2 regions of the Lysinibacillus parviboronicapiens genome follow, and region 2 is predicted to be linked to the other one. Evidence: riboswitches for the same ligand, from Rfam matches in the RefSeq annotation. Region 2 holds a riboswitch; the other holds the start of a gene.
The links. A riboswitch is a leader RNA that binds a small molecule or an ion and turns the genes downstream of it on or off. The one in region 2 is predicted to bind thiamine pyrophosphate.
Positions count from the first base shown of each region.

Region 1 (4,221 bases), 1.1 Mb from region 2:
CATGAACTTTGATTTTCGACATTATTTCCTAGGAAATTATTTTTGCGTATACTGATACTTTTCAAGCTGACGTAGTTCGACACGGCGAATTTTACCCGATGCGGTCTTTGGTAACTCCTCAACAAATTCAATCGCACGTGGATACTTGTAGGGCGCTGTTAATGCTTTTACATGATCTTGGAGTTCTTGAATAAGTGATGCAATGCCTATTCTTCTATCATGCAATACTACAAATGCCTTTACAATATTACCACGTACTTCATCAGGACTCGCAACTACTGCAACTTCTTTCACAGTTGGATGTTTCATTAATGCATCTTCAACCTCAAATGGTCCAATGGTGTAGCCTGAAGAAATAATGACATCATCACCACGTCCCTCAAACCAAAAATAACCATCTTTATCTTTATATGCACGGTCTCCAGTGATATACCAATCACCACGGAATTGTAAGCTTGTACGTTCTGGGTCTTTAAAATATTTTTTAAATAATGCTGGTGTTTCACGATGAACCGCTATATCACCAACGGCACCATCTGCAACAGGGTTACCAAAATCATCAATAATTTCTACCGTATTTCCCGGCGTTGGTTGACCCATTGAGCCAACACGTGGCTCCATACCTACCATTGTTCCAACAAGTAATGTATTTTCAGTTTGACCGTAGCCATCACGTACCTGAAGTTTAAAGTTTTGTAAGAATATTTTCGTAACCTCACTGTTCAGCGGTTCTCCTGCAGATACAGCTTGACGAATGCTACTCAAATTGTAGTGTTGTAAATTTTCAAGTGCTGCCATAAAACGATATTCAGTGGGCGTACAGCACAGAACATTAATATTAAATTTTTCAAGTAACGTTAAGTATGTAGCTGCATCAAATTTTCCTTTGTAAACAAAAGCTGTTGCTCCACTACCCAATGTTGCAAGGAATGGACTCCATATCCATTTTTGCCACCCTGGAGCTGCAGTAGCCCACACTATATCATTTTCTTCAACGCCTAACCAATTTGGTGCTGTTGTCCGCAAATGTGCGTAACCCCAACTGTGTGTATGAACAGCAGCCTTTGGATTGCCTGTTGTGCCACTTGTGTAGGCAAGAAATGCAAGATCCGTACATTTCGTTGGTGTGGCGCTTGTATAGGTAGTGGGTTTATTTTTCATTTGCTCTAGCAAAGGATGCCATGGTGCATGTGCCTGACCAATGACAAACTGCTGCACGTCCTCTAAATTTTCCACCTCATCAAATTGTTCAATATATGGCTCATAGGCAATAACCGCCTTTGCATCAGCATGTGTGATTCGATAGTCTATATCCTTTGCACGCAACATCTCAGAGCTTGGAATAATCGTTAAGCCAGCCTTTAATGCAGCAATATAAACAATGTACGCCTCAACTGATCTTGGCACCATAACTAAAATTACATCTCCTTTGACTAATCCTTGAGATGTGAATACATGTGCTGTCTGATTTGCCTTTTCAAGTAAAGTTGCATATGTAATATATTGTATATCTTCGTTTTCGTTATAAACTATTAAAGCATTTTTGGTTGGATTCTGTGCATACTTTTCAATTTCTTCTGCAATGTTATACCACTCTGGTGCGAGTAAATCTTGTCTATTCATGGCATATGCCCCCTTCGCTATGCCCATTATAAAACTCATTTTTCTTGATTTTCAATGGAAGAAGCCTTAATTTTGAAAAGTCATGACAACTATCATACTTCTTTATATGGCAACAGTCACTGCTTTTATGATAATTGGAAATCGCTATTGAACACGGAGAAAAAGTATGGTACATTTTGGTCAACTAAAATCATGATTGCAGGGGGACTCGTCTTGAGTTGAGAAGGTAAAACCTGACCCTTTGAACCTGTTAGTTAATACTGACGTAGGGAGCAATACATCTTGTTATTGATGAAAAGCTCTTTTTACGTGTACTCTTTGCACGAAAAGAGCTTTTTTTTGCATGCTTACGTCCACCCAAAAAGGAGGACTTACTATGATTTTACAAACAATACGTAAACAACAGCCACTTATTCACTGTATCACAAACTATGTCGTGGCCAATTTTCAAGCAAATGGCTTACTGGCAATTGGTGCTTCTCCTGTAATGGCCGATGAAATCGATGAAGTTACAGAAATGGTAAAAATCGCTTCCGCGCTATTATTAAATACGGGTACGATAAATGATCGTACAAAAGAATCTATGTTACGTGCGGGAGAAATGGCCAATACACTTGGCATCCCAATTATTTTAGATCCCGTTGGTGCAGGAGCGACTACTTTTCGCAAAAAAACAATACAGCATTTATTAACGCAAGTTAAATTTGCTGTTATTCGTTGCAATATTGGTGAGCTTGCTGCTATTGCCAATGTAAATTGGCAACAAAAAGGCGTCGACAGTGGCAGCGGGTCAATTTGTATTGAGGATGAGGCAAAGCAAGTTGCTCAACGCTATGATTGTATAGTTATTGTGACCGGTGAAAAAGATTTTATAACTGATGGTAAACAAATGCATTGGATTGATGGGGGACATCAGCAAATGACAGAAGTCACAGGGACAGGCTGCCTATTAAGTGCAATTTGCGCAGCCGCTTATGTTGCACAAAATGAGCCATATAAACAATTAGTAAATACTTTATTGGCCTATAAAAAAATAGCTGAACATGCTGCTTGCTCTACTCAATATATTGGTGATTTTCAAATTGCTATCTTAAATGAGTTACATCGTCTTTCAAAGGACGGTGAAAAATAGTGCATATCGTGACTACAATTGCAGGCTCAGATAGTGGCGGCGGTGCAGGCATTCAAGCAGATTTAAAAACATTTCAAGAATTAAAGGTATTTGGCACATCTGTGATTACAGCGTTAACTGCTCAAAATACATTAGGTGTGTATGATGTTTTATCCATTGATCCAAGCTTTATCGAAAAACAATTTTATGCACTATTAGAGGATTTTTCAATTAGTGCTATCAAAACAGGAATGCTTTTTTCTGCTGATGTTATTCAGACCATTGCAAATATAATGGCTGACTTGGATATACCACTTATCATTGATCCAGTAATGATTGCTAAAGGTGGCGAAAGCTTATTGCAACAACAAGCAATCGAGGCATTGCGATGTTATTTATTACCATTAGCAACTGTTATTACGCCAAATATCCCGGAAGCAGAAGTATTAACAGGCAAAAAGATTGATACCCCAGCTTCAATTAAGCAAGCTGCTCATACACTTTTGCAACTAGGCGCACGATGTGTTGTCATGAAAGGTGGTCATTTATCTGACAAAAAATTTGCGACTGATTATGTATTTTTTAAAGATGGTCGATCATTTTCCATGCAAACGGCACGTATTGCAACAAACAATACACACGGTACAGGCTGCACATTTTCTGCTGCATTAACAGCTTTTATTGGGTCTAACTTACCAATAGATCAGGCTATTTTGGAAGCGAAAAAATTTATTCAGCTTGCCATTACACATGATTTATCTATTGGCAATGGACACGGTCCGACCAATCATTTTGCCTACCATAAATACAAAGGTTTTTGCGAGGTGATTATTCATGAATAACCACGATTTAAAGCTCTATTTTATTATGGGTTCGGCAAACGTTCATAAACGACCTCCATTAGAAGTACTTGAAGAGGCGTTACAATCAGGCATTACCATGTTTCAATTTCGCGAAAAGGGGCCAGACGCATTAACTGGGCTAGCTTATGAAATTTTTGCTCAAAGTTGTCAAAAGCTATGTAAGCAGTATCATATTCCGTTTATCGTCAATGATGATATTGAGCTTGCTTTAAAACTTGGTGCGGATGGCATTCATATTGGGCAAGATGATTTTCCTGTTGCAGTTATCCGCGAGAAAATTGGAGATATGTTACTTGGTGTGTCTGTTCATACAAAAGATGAAGTGCACACTGCTTTACAGTACGCAGCTGATTATGTAGGTATCGGTCCTATTTTCGCAACCACTTCTAAAAGTAATGCCAAACCTCCAAGTGGTACTGAATTTCTACAACAAGTTCGTTCTGAACACCCTGACTTGCCTATCGTGGCAATTGGCGGAATTGATGAGTCCAATGCACAACTAGTATTTAAAGCTGGTGCACATGGAATAGCTGTAATTTCTGCTATATGTGAAAGTGTAAATATTAAAGATACTGTCTTAACTTTGACATCAATTCAACCTTCTTAAACGGAATAAAAAAAGCA
Region 1 covers NZ_CP073713.1:3,619,215-3,623,435, forward strand. Annotated here, with positions in the region: gene mbcS (acyl-CoA synthetase MbcS) at 37-1,623, opposite strand; TPP riboswitch at 1,814-1,912, shown strand; gene thiM (hydroxyethylthiazole kinase) at 2,000-2,755, shown strand; gene thiD (bifunctional hydroxymethylpyrimidine kinase/phosphomethylpyrimidine kinase) at 2,755-3,576, shown strand; gene thiE (thiamine phosphate synthase) at 3,569-4,204, shown strand.
Region 1: another riboswitch for thiamine pyrophosphate. It lies ahead of thiM (hydroxyethylthiazole kinase); the one in region 2 lies ahead of C9J31_RS11820 (ABC transporter substrate-binding protein).

Region 2 (4,221 bases):
AAAAGAGCTTCTTCGATATTATGTGTGACAAACAAAATCGATTTTCGGTGTTGTTCCCAAATAGATAACAGCCATGCTTGCATTTCTAGTCTTGTAAACTCATCAAGCGCTGAGAACGGTTCATCTAAGCATAAAATAGGTTTATCACTAACGATTGCTCGAATAAATGATACACGCTGCTGCATGCCTCCAGATAGTGCATTGGGATAAGCATTTTCAAACTGTGCGAGTCCTACCTTTTCTAGCCATGCCCGTGCTTGTTCGATATGTGGTTGCTGCTGTAGTTCCTCTACAATCGTGACATTCTCTAAAATCGTTCGCCAAGGGAGTAAACAGGGCTGTTGAGGCATATAGCCGATGGTTCCTCTTTTTAGCTGTATATCTTCTTCGTCTAACAAAATTGCCCCCCCATCTAAGGCGGAAATACCTCCAATTAATTGAAAGAGGGTACTTTTTCCACTACCAGACGGGCCGATAATCGCAACAAATTCACCTTCCTTTACTTCAAAAGATAAGTTGTTAATGACTTGCAGTGAGCCAAATGATTTATGAATGCCTTGAATGTTCAGCATGTAGTCCCCTCCCTTTCACAACGAGCTTTTCGAGCACACGAATGCCACTAAATAACAATAAGCTTAATAAAACGATGGCAAAAATGGCCACGAATACACGGTCCGTACGAAAAGAAGATTGTGCAAGTGTCATATAGACACCGATGCCCTTTTTAGCACCAAGCCACTCTGCAATAACAGCGCCCATAACACTATACGTAGCCGCAATCTTTATGCCTGAGAAAATAGCTGGATAGGCATAGGGCCATTCAAGTTTCCAGAATGTTTGTGCCTTGGTTGCACCAATCATCTCAAAATAGTGTTTTAGCTCAGGTGAGGTTTGGCGAAATCCGTCCATAGCCGCAATCACAATTGGGAAAAAGCAAACCAGACAAATAATAATGAGTTTCGGCAACAAACCAAAGCCAAACCAGATAATTAATAGTGGCGCCAGTACAAGCACTGGTACATTTTGTGACACAATCAGGATGGGATAAAATAATTCCCGAATCATAGCCGAACGATGTAACAATACAGCAACACTTAACCCAAAGATTATCCCAATGGCAAGACCTAAGAGTGCCAACTGTACACTAGCAAAGACATGTGGTAAAAATGCTTTATAGGATTGAACTGCTTCTATTATAATGGCGCTCGGTGCAGGTAACAGCCACTGTGGAATTTGTGCAAATTGAACAATTAGTTCCCATATGAATAAGAGGAAGACGATAAAAATAATCGTCCTCCCTTGTTTTATTGCCTGAATCATGGACGATATTTCTCCGTCAACGTCCCCATCGTAATACCTGTTGGCTGATATAAAATTTTCACCTGTGTAATAACGTTTATTGCCCCAAGCTCAATCATCTTGCTATTCATTTCTTCTAGGATTTGAAGCAAAGTAGAGAGTTCACCTTCCATTGTCGTTTCCAATGGATGTACCTCATATTTTACTCCTGAAGCATCGATAACAGCGATCGCCGCGTCAACAAAAGGAATAACGTCCTCATATTTTTCAGTTTTCGGTATGATTTGTACACTGATTAATGAATTTGCCATTTACTTTGCCTCCTTAGTTGGTAAAAAATCGTTTGTAAATGCCTTTGCTGGGTTGAATTCACCTTCTAAAACATTATTACTTGTCATCCAATCAGCATAGTTTCTCCATACGGCTAATTTTTGTTCACCCCATTGTGCGGCATCATCTTGATACTTGTCTGCTAGCCATTCCTGACTTTTATGTACAAGCTCTTTATCTAAATCTGGTGCCGCTTCTAGTAGAATATCAGCTGCTTCTTTCGGTTGATTGATGGCATATTCATAGCCCTTTGCTGCGGCCGCAACAAATGCCTTTACCGTATCCGGGTTCTCCGCAATCATTTTTTCGTTTGTTGCAAGTACTGGTGTATAATAATCAAGCTGTTCACTATAGTCTGTTAAGTACAGCATGTTGAGCTTTTCACCACGCAGTTCCGCTTCTATCCCTGTCCAAGCATAGTATATCCAAGCAACATCAATGTCTTTCTGCATCATGGTAAAGAAATCTAAATCACCGGCATTGACCATATCTAATTTATTGACATCTGCATTCTCTGTTTGCATTAATGATTGCAATACCGCCTGTTCAAGAGGAGCCCCCCAACCGCCATACGTTTTTCCTTCAAAATCTTTTGGTGATGTAATACCATGCGCAGCAAGTGACGCAAAACCTGACGTATTATGTTGAATAACGGCTGCAATCGATACTAATGGTACATCCTGCACGCGTGCTTGTGTAATCGACTCTTGGTAGCTTACGCCAAACTCAGCCTTGCCAGATGCAACAAGCTGATCGGCTCCTGCATCGCCAGGTAATAGAATATCTACGTCTAAGCCCTGTTTTTCAAAGTAACCAAGCTTTTTAGCCACATAAAGTCCTGTGTGATTTGTATTAGGTGACCAGTCAAGTACGACTGATACTTTTTTTAATGAATTCGATTCTTGTTTGTCCTCTTGAGCGTTACAGCCGACTAATGTTAATAGTGCTGCAACAAGGATCAATAACCATTTCTTCATGCTGAATCCTCCCAGTAAGTAGTGTGAAAGTGTTCATGTTTGAATGCTGTCATCACCATTTGAAAAACGTACTCGTCCCTTTTATGTAAAAGGCGCTGACAATTTCGAAATGAAAGTAAGATGTGTATCTGCATTTTCAAGCGTGTTAATGCGACTCGTGCATGTTGCAGGATAACTCCAAGACATAAAAAAACGCCCAGGAGTCATCCCAGACGTTTGAAATCGGTATCAAAAAATAATAGTACTATATTTTTGAGTAGATGTTCCCTACGCTGGTACGAGCCAAATCAGGTTCAAAGGGTCAGCGTCTGAACGGACACAATCTCAGCTGGCAACTACCAGCCCCCCTACATTCTTAACATATGAACTTTTCGAGGACTATTATACCCATATCTCTAAGCAAATGACAAGGCTCTAATTACATAGAGATTTTATTGTTAATTAATAAATCAAAAAAAGCCCAGTTCTCGAAAAAGAACATGGGCTTGATTGTTTAGCTATTTTTCATTTTTTGCCTTTAAAACATGGGCAATTGCACCGTCAGTAGCTATATCAACTTTAAAGGAGCCATTCGAATGACGATCTGAGCGTGTTAGCCCTTTCACATCAATCACTTCTTGCACACCCTTTTCAGTTTCCACTACAATTTGCTCTTCATCCGTAGCTCGAGTAACAGAGACGATACGGTGAGGATTTGCTTTTAACTCGGTTAATACTTTTAGCCCTCGTTTTGCACGGCTGGCTATATCTACCTCAGCGACATTCATTTTCTTCACTGCCCCACGCTGTGTCACAATCACAACATATTCCGTGTCACTTGGCTTTAATATCGTTACACCTACTAAAGCTTCGCCCTCTTTCAGCGTTATGCCTTTCACCCCTCCTGTTTTCACCCCCGTTACAGGCAATTCTTCAATTGGGAAGCGAATCGCATAGGCCGTATCTGTGATTAATAATAATTCTGCCTCGTCTGTCACAAGATCCGCAAAAATCATTTCATCGCCGGATTTGACATTCATCGTTTTAATAGGCTTAGAATAACGAGTTACCGCATAATCACTTAGCGGTGAGCGCTTAATTTGTCCATCTTTGGTCGCCGTTAAAATATAGGTATTTGGCTGTTCAAATGTTTCGAAGCCATATACCGCAATAATGGATTCATCCTCATTGGTTGGCACTATACTTGAAATATGCTGGCCAAGGTCCTTCCATCGAATATCCGGTAATTCATGCACGGGTTGATAAATATAATTGCCTCGATTTGTGAAAAGTAACACATGGTGCTGCGTATTTAAATTTTCCTCATACAATAAATAATCGGAATCCTTCATGGCGAAATCTTGACCATTGGAGGCAGCATGAGAACGTGTAGATGTACGCTTAATATAGCCATCCTTCGTTACTGTTACAACTACTTCTTCACTTGGGACAAGTACATCTAATGTTATTTTAATTTCTTCAATTTCACGTTCGATTTTTGAACGACGTGGTTCAGTAAAGCGCTTTTTAATATCGAGTAACTCTTGTTTTATGACACGCACTAGTTTTGCTTCACTGTTAAGAATACCTTCAAGCTTTGCAATTAGTGCATTTAGTTCATCTTGTTCATGGCGAA
Region 2 covers NZ_CP073713.1:2,476,357-2,480,577, reverse strand. Annotated here, with positions in the region: gene C9J31_RS11835 (ABC transporter ATP-binding protein) at 1-572, opposite strand, end outside; gene C9J31_RS11830 (ABC transporter permease) at 547-1,320, opposite strand; gene C9J31_RS11825 (thiamine-binding protein) at 1,317-1,610, opposite strand; gene C9J31_RS11820 (ABC transporter substrate-binding protein) at 1,611-2,606, opposite strand; TPP riboswitch at 2,854-2,965, opposite strand; gene parC (DNA topoisomerase IV subunit A) at 3,104-4,221, opposite strand, start outside.